3 regions of the Paenarthrobacter sp. TE4293 genome follow, and region 1 is predicted to be linked to each of the others. Evidence: riboswitches for the same ligand, from Rfam matches in the RefSeq annotation. Region 1 holds a riboswitch; each other region holds the start of a gene.
What was found. A riboswitch is a leader RNA that binds a small molecule or an ion and turns the genes downstream of it on or off. The one in region 1 is predicted to bind cyclic di-AMP.
Positions count from the first base shown of each region.

Region 2: it holds a riboswitch for cyclic di-AMP, as region 1 does, so the genes downstream of both, QF015_RS05630 (C40 family peptidase) here and QF015_RS15275 (NlpC/P60 family protein) in region 1, are expected to answer to the same signal.
Region 3: it holds a riboswitch for cyclic di-AMP, as region 1 does, so the genes downstream of both, QF015_RS16805 (hypothetical protein) here and QF015_RS15275 (NlpC/P60 family protein) in region 1, are expected to answer to the same signal.

Region 1 covers NZ_JBNJRY010000007.1:126,543-128,801, forward strand. The annotation lists gene QF015_RS15270 (copper resistance CopC family protein) at 1-622, shown strand, start outside; cyclic di-AMP (ydaO/yuaA leader) riboswitch at 797-965, shown strand; gene QF015_RS15275 (NlpC/P60 family protein) at 969-1,751, shown strand; gene QF015_RS15280 (NAD(P)-binding protein) at 1,830-2,259, opposite strand, start outside.
Region 2 covers NZ_JBNJRY010000002.1:492,995-495,253, reverse strand. The annotation lists gene QF015_RS05635 (M23 family metallopeptidase) at 1-637, shown strand, start outside; cyclic di-AMP (ydaO/yuaA leader) riboswitch at 785-945, shown strand; gene QF015_RS05630 (C40 family peptidase) at 950-1,696, shown strand; gene QF015_RS05625 (NlpC/P60 family protein) at 1,796-2,259, shown strand, end outside.
Region 3 covers NZ_JBNJRY010000008.1:129,058-131,316, forward strand. The annotation lists gene QF015_RS16805 (hypothetical protein) at 1-1,223, opposite strand, end outside; cyclic di-AMP (ydaO/yuaA leader) riboswitch at 1,226-1,372, opposite strand; gene QF015_RS16810 (ATP-dependent DNA ligase) at 1,623-2,259, shown strand, end outside.

The sequences.
Region 1 (2,259 bases):
GGCCGCCGTCGTCGCTGCTCTTGCCTTCGCGGCCGCCTTGCTGTTTTCTGCGGCTCCGGCGTCCGCCCACGACGTCGCCGAGTCCACGACGCCGGCCAACGGCGCCAGCGTCCCTGAAGTGCCGGCGTCGGTATCCATTACGTTCAACAACCGGCCGCTCGCCATCGGATCCGGCGTAACCGTCACGGCGGGCGGCGAAAACTGGGCCGATGGTCCCGTGGAAATCATCGACAACCAGGCCGTCCAGAAGTTGCGCGAAGGCGCCCCGGCCGGCGAGTACACGGTGGTTTGGCGCGTGGTCAGCAGCGATTCGCACCCCATCGAAGGCACCTTTACCTTTACGGCGGCCGCAGGAAGCACGACGGCGACGGGCAGCACAGCAGTCGCCTCACCGTCGGGTTCTGCGTCGTCAGGAGCAGTACCGACAGCAGCCGTGCCGACGGCGGGGACCGCAGCGCCGGGAACCGCTGTCAGCGAGCCTGCGGCGGACGCCTCCCAGCCCTTCCCGTGGAGCATCGTGGGACTGGCTGTTGTTGCTGTCGGTCTCGTTATTTTCCTGGCCGTGACAGCCCGCAAGAAGCTTGCTTCCAACGACTCAGATGGCGATACTTCCGCGGAATAACGCGGTTTTCTACGTAGCTGCGAAGATCTCGAAACGGTTACCGCGACACGCCAAAAGCCTGCTTCTCGTTACTTAAATGTGACTTCCGCGAGATCATCGCGTACGGTTGTACCTGTGCCTGTTCCACGTAGCGGGCACTTCCGGCCTGATTGCCTAGCTCTGCCGCAGTCCGGAATCCGTTCGCAGACAAACCTTACGGCAGAGACGGGGAACCCATTTTAGGTCGCTTTCGAGCGTGCCTTGGGGTGAAGTCACGAAGCTTCCGCTGAACAGCGGGAGATAGTGACCGGGTGACTCCCATCCGAATCCGACAGCTAACCTCGCAGGCATCGGGAGAGGCTCTTTCATGTCTTCACGCATTCTTCGCGGCCGTCGTAAGGCGGACAGCGTACGTCCTAATCCGTTCATCTCCATCTCCAAGGCAGTCGCCAGCAACGCTTCCGGCGCTGGCCGCCAGGCAGCTGTTATCGCAGCAGCCTCGGGACTCGTCCTGACCGGCTCCATCGCTGCCCACGCAGCCGAAGCTCCGGTTCAGCGGGACTCCAGCCCGGCCACGGTCGCCGAGACCGCCTCCGAGGCTCCCACCCAGGTTGTTACCGCTCTGGCTACGGCTACCGTGAACTTCGAGCGCCCTGCTGTTGCTTCCGTAGCAGCTCCGGTCATCGAAAAGCCTGCACCGGTTGCTCCGGCCCCCGTAGCCAAGAAGGCAGCTGTCACCACTGCTGCTGCAACGGCTCCGGTTGCCAAGGCAGCTGCTGCCGCTCCGGCCGCCGCTCCTGCAGCCCCCGCTGCTGCTGCCCCGGCCGTCGGTGGCGTCAACGCTGCCATGGTTGCCTCGGCCTACGCCCAGATCGGCATCATGCAGGACTGCACCGCCATGGTGGAGCGGGCCCTCGGTTCCGCCGGCATCCCCGTTGGCGACCTCGGCCCCATGCAGTTCATGAACTACGGCAAGGTTGTCAGCGACCCCCAGCCCGGTGACATGATCGTCCAGTCCGGCCACGTAGCCATCTACATCGGCAACGGCCAGGCGATCAGCGGCGGCATCAACGGCAACCAGACGGGCATCCACCCGATCAGCTGGTTGACCGCAACGGGTCCCCTGACCTACGTACGCGCTGGCGCATAAGCCTCACGCAACAGTTCAAAGGCCGGCGCCTCCGAAGACACTGTCTTCGGAGGCGCCGGCCTTTGACGTTAAATTCTGCTAAGCGGTGGCGATGTCCGGCCCTGCGGGCAGCGCAACCTTGGACGAGATCGCTTGGCCCACGGCCTTTGCCTGCCGCAGCACTTCTTTAGGTGTGGGCGTAATGAGCTCACCTACTCCTACAAGGTGCATCCCGACGGCCCTCATTGCGGCCACCAGGTTCTGGCCTATCGCGATACCGAGTTCCGCGAGCATTCGGCGCAACTGGCTCTGAGCGCAGCGCGTGACCACAATGTGGTCGGCAAGGAGAACGCCGTTGGCGGTGTGGACGGCCCACTGGCGGCGGGTGGATTCCAGGGGCCCGGAGGCGTGGAGCCCGGTCCTGAGCCCGGCTGTCGTCATGCTGGCGGCCAGTCCATAGCCGATGTGCTGGGAGGGGTCCGAGCCCAGGAAATCAAGGCGGACCGCGCGGGTGGTGTTGCGGACGTCC
Region 2 (2,259 bases), on a different contig from region 1:
CGCCACCGGGCTTGCCCTGACTGTCGGCCTGCCGGCCACGAGCCCTGTCATGGCCACCTCGGAATCGGGCCAGACTGAGTCCGCCCTGGCTGTCGCAGGTGGCAGCCAGCCCGAGGTTTCCGCTGCTGCATCGGCCAAGATTGACTTCAGCCGTGCCGCCGTCGCCACCGCGGCCGACCCCGATGGCAAGCTGAAGCAGCTGCTCAGCGCCCAGTCGGCCGGCAGCATCCAGCGCGCTTCGTCGGCAGGCACCATGGCCAGCCCCCTCGACACGCTGACCACGGCTTCCCCCTTTGGCTACCGCGTCAGCCCCCTCACGGGTGGCTCCGGTGACTTCCACCGCGGGCAGGACTTCGTAGCCCAGTGCGGTACCGCTGTGCACGCCGCAGCATCCGGCAAGGTGACCTTTGCCGGATGGCACGAGTATGGCGGAGGCAACCGCGTGGTCATTGACCATGGCAACGGCCTGGAGACCACGTACAACCACCTCTCGTCCTTCACCGTCAAGGTCGGCCAGACGGTCACCCGCGGCGATACCGTAGCGCTCAGCGGCACCACGGGCGCCTCCACGGGCTGCCACCTCCACTTCGAGGTGCAGGTTAACGGCGAAGTCGTAGACCCCATGGGCTGGCTCTAAACGCCAGCTGATGGCTGTCTCTCGTATTTGTGACACGCCCCGTGACCTGAATGTGACATTCACGTCCAACTGTTGTACCGTACAAAGCGCATCGGCTTTTTAGGGGGCCGATGCACTTGAGTGGATTGCCTAGCTCTGCCACCACTCGAGGTCCGTTCGCATAAATCGTCTGGCAGGGGCGGGGGAACCACTTCTGGTCTTCGTGAGAAGGCCTTGGGGTTAAGTCGCAAAGCTTCCTTGAAGCAGCGCGGCCGGATGACTCCCATCCGAATCCGACAGCTCACCTCGCAGGCATTGGGAGAGGCTACCTACGTGTCATCACGCACTACCCCTGCGCGCCACCGCGCCGAAACGGTTCGTACGAACCCTTTGAACACGCTTTCCAAGGCTGTTTCATCAAACGCCGGTACCGTTGGCCGTCAGGCCGCCGTCCTGGCAGCAGCCTCAGGCCTCGTCCTCAGCGTCGGCCTGCCGGCCCAGGCAGCTGACACCGACGTTTCCAAGTCGGAAGCCTCCAGCACCCAGCAAATGGTTGCCACCGCGGTTGTTACCGCAGAGCCCACTGCCACCGTTTCCTTCGAAAGCCCCGTAGTGGCCACGAAGGAGGCCCCCAAGGTTGTCCAGCGCGCATCGCAGACCACCCAGCGTGCGGCGGCAAACGGCACCCAGGACGCCGCAGGCGCAGTGACCGCGAAGTCTTCCGAAGCCAAGGACGCTGCCTCCAGCGCTGCCGCTTCGGGCCTCGCAGCGATTGCCTACACCGGCATCGGCCACCCGTACGTCTGGGGCGGCACCACGCCCAACGGCTGGGACTGCTCCGGCTTCACCCAGTGGGTCTACGCCCAGGCTGGCATCAGCATTCCCCGCGTCAACGCCTGGACGGCCATGAAGCCCACCAGCACTCCTGCCCCCGGTGACTTGGTCATGCAGAATGGCGGAGCGCACGTAGGCATCTACGTTGGCAACGGCATGATGATCAGCGCATTGAACCCGGGTCAGGGCACGCTCCTGCACTCGGCTGCCTCCACGGGCACCTCATCTTTCTTCACCCTCCGCTAGAAACCATCAGGTTCGAGGTTCGCCTGCACGCCCCCAAGTGCTGGCGCGCCGATGAGCCGCGTGTACCCCAACTGCACGCGGATACGAAAAGAGAAAACCATGAGCAGTGCACACAAGGTTGCACGGCATCGCGCTGAGGCCCCCAAGACCAGCTCGCTTGCCGTCATTGCCAAGGCAGTCAGTGAGAACGCCGGCGGCGTGGGCCGCCAGGCAGCAGTTATCGCCGCAGCTTCAGGCCTGGTCCTGACCGGCAGCGTTGCTGCCAACGCAGCAGACACCAAGGTGGACCGCGAGTCCACCTCGACGTCAGCCCTTGACGTCCAGTCGGTAGTGCAGGCCACCATCGCGGCGGACTCCACGGTTGCCATCTCCTACGAACGCCCCGTTGTCACCACGGTGGAGGCGCCGGCTCCTGTAGAGAAGAAGGCTCCCGCGAAGGTAGAAACCAAGAAGGCCGCGGAAAGCACTGCGACTGCTGGGAGCGCCACCCTCGCCGTCTCGGCAGCTACTCCGGCAGCCAAGGCTCCGGCAGCTGCCAGCGGACTCGGTGCAGCAATCGCCGC
Region 3 (2,259 bases), on a different contig from region 1:
TGCGGCGTCGTGGACGCTGCGGGCTTGCCCGTGGGTCGCGGCTTGGCAGTCTGCGTTGGCGTCTGCGTAGGCGTGGGAGTGGGAGCCGGGGTGGGGGTGGCCGTCGGCGTCGGTGTGGGCGTCGTTGTTGGGGTTGGGGCCGGCGGAGTGGTGATGGTGTCCGACGGCACCTCACTCGGCGCGGGCACCGGCTGGGCGGGGACCGGGCTGGTGGTCCCCGGCGCCGCAGCGATGGTTGCCGGCACCGCGGATGGGACCCACACGGGGTCTGCCAACGAAATCCTAGGGGTGGGGACCGACGACGGCGATACTGCTGCGGGTGCTTCCGGAACCGTGGCCGGTTGGCCGGCTTCCGACGTCGCAGCGGAGGACGCGGACGGCGACGAGGCTGTCGAGTAGGAGGCGGACGGCGCGGGTGATGCGGCGCCTGAGTTCCGCCCGGCGTTGCTTCCGCTGGCCTCATGCGCGGGGGTTTCCTGGCCGAAGAACGGCAACTCGAGGGCCTGCCCCAGGGTTCCGGCCGTCAGGACGAGGCCGAGCGCGCCTGCCACCACTGCCATGCGTTGGCTCATGTGCTTGACGGACGCAGCCTTCCGCAGGACGGTGTGGGGTTCCCGGGCGAACGACGATCCTCCAAAGCCTGACTTGGCGGTGGTCGGTGGGACGGTCCGGGTCCGGGCGTCCTTGCGACTGGCCAATGATGCGGATGCCGTTGCGGCTGCGGCAACCTGCGCCGCGGACTTGCCTCGGGGGGACTCAGCGCGGGCAGGCTCGGCCACCACCGGAATGGCGGCGGTGGCCGGTTCGGGGGAGACAGGCGCCTGAGCCGCCGGGGGCACGATCGGAATGGCGGCGGTCGGCGGACCGGGTGTGGTGGACGCAGGAGCTGCAGCCTGCGCAGCCTCTACCCTCGGAATGGCGGCGGTTGCCGGCTCATCGGTTGCCGGGTCATGTGCTTCTGCGTCGACCGTGGCGGGCTCGATCACGGCTCGTGCCGCACGCTCCCGCTCGGCCGCGCGAACGGCCGCCCGCGTGGTGGGTGCCGCAACAGTGGGGATGGCCGCAGTGGCCGGGGCCGGCGTCGTGCTTGTTTCAGGCGCGCGGGCAGGGTCTGCCGGGGCGGCAATGGGGGATCCGCTGGGTTGGGCCCGACGGCGTCCGGTTGGCTTGGTGCGCTCGCGTTCAGTCTGGGTGCGGCGCGGCTGATCCATGGTTGGGGACATGGTGGTTGCCTCTCAACGCCTTCGAGGTTAGCTGTCGGGTTCGGACGAGGCCGTCCGGCCGCCGTGGCGGCTTCACCCCAAGGACTTGGAAACAAGCCCGGGAACTTTTGGGTCCCCCGCCTCTGCCGCGGGTCTGGCGGATACAGGATTGCGGCAGAGCTCGGCGTCAATCCGGTAGCGGCCCAGCGGAGATACGGGTCGCCCTACGACGGTACATGAGCCGGAAAGTAAAGTCACATTAATGTAACGGGCGGTCGGCCTCCCCGCTTGAGGGAGTCTCATCGCTTAGGCTTCGGGGCCGGCTCTGGCGCCTGGAGCTCCGAGTACTGCGGCCAACACGGCCAAGATATCCCTCGCCTAAGACTAGCTTCGGCGTGCACCGGCAGGTAGACATTGACTATGGACCTGCCTGTGATGCCGCCCGTCTCGCCCATGCTCGCCAAATCCGTCCCGGCCATCCCCGATGTTGGGCACTATGAGCCCAAGTGGGACGGCTTCAGGACCATCGTCTTCAAGGACGGGGACGAGGTCATCCTGGGCAGCCGCAACGAGAAGCCCATGACCCGCTACTTTCCCGAGTTGGTGGAAGCCCTGCGGAAGAACCTCCCGGAAAAATGCGTGATCGACGGCGAGATTGTCCTGATCGAGGGTAACCGCCTGGAGTTTGAGGTGCTGCAGCAGCGGATCCACCCGGCGGACAGCCGGGTCAAGATGCTCGCGGAGAAGACCCCGGCGTCCATGATCGCGTTCGACATCCTTGCCCTTGGTGACGAGGACCTGATGGGCCGCCCGTTCTCCGAGCGCCGCGCCCTCCTGGAACGTGCGCTCGCCAAGGCTGAGCCCCCCGTCTACGTAACCCCGGCGGTGACTGACCTTGAGCGCGCCCAGGAATGGTTCGTGCAGTTGGAGGGTGCGGGCCTGGACGGTGTGCTGTCCAAACCGTTGGACGGAACCTATCAACCCAACAAGCGGCTGATGTTCAAGACCAAGCACGAGCGCACCGCAGACTGCGTGGTGGCTGGCTTCCGCTGGCACA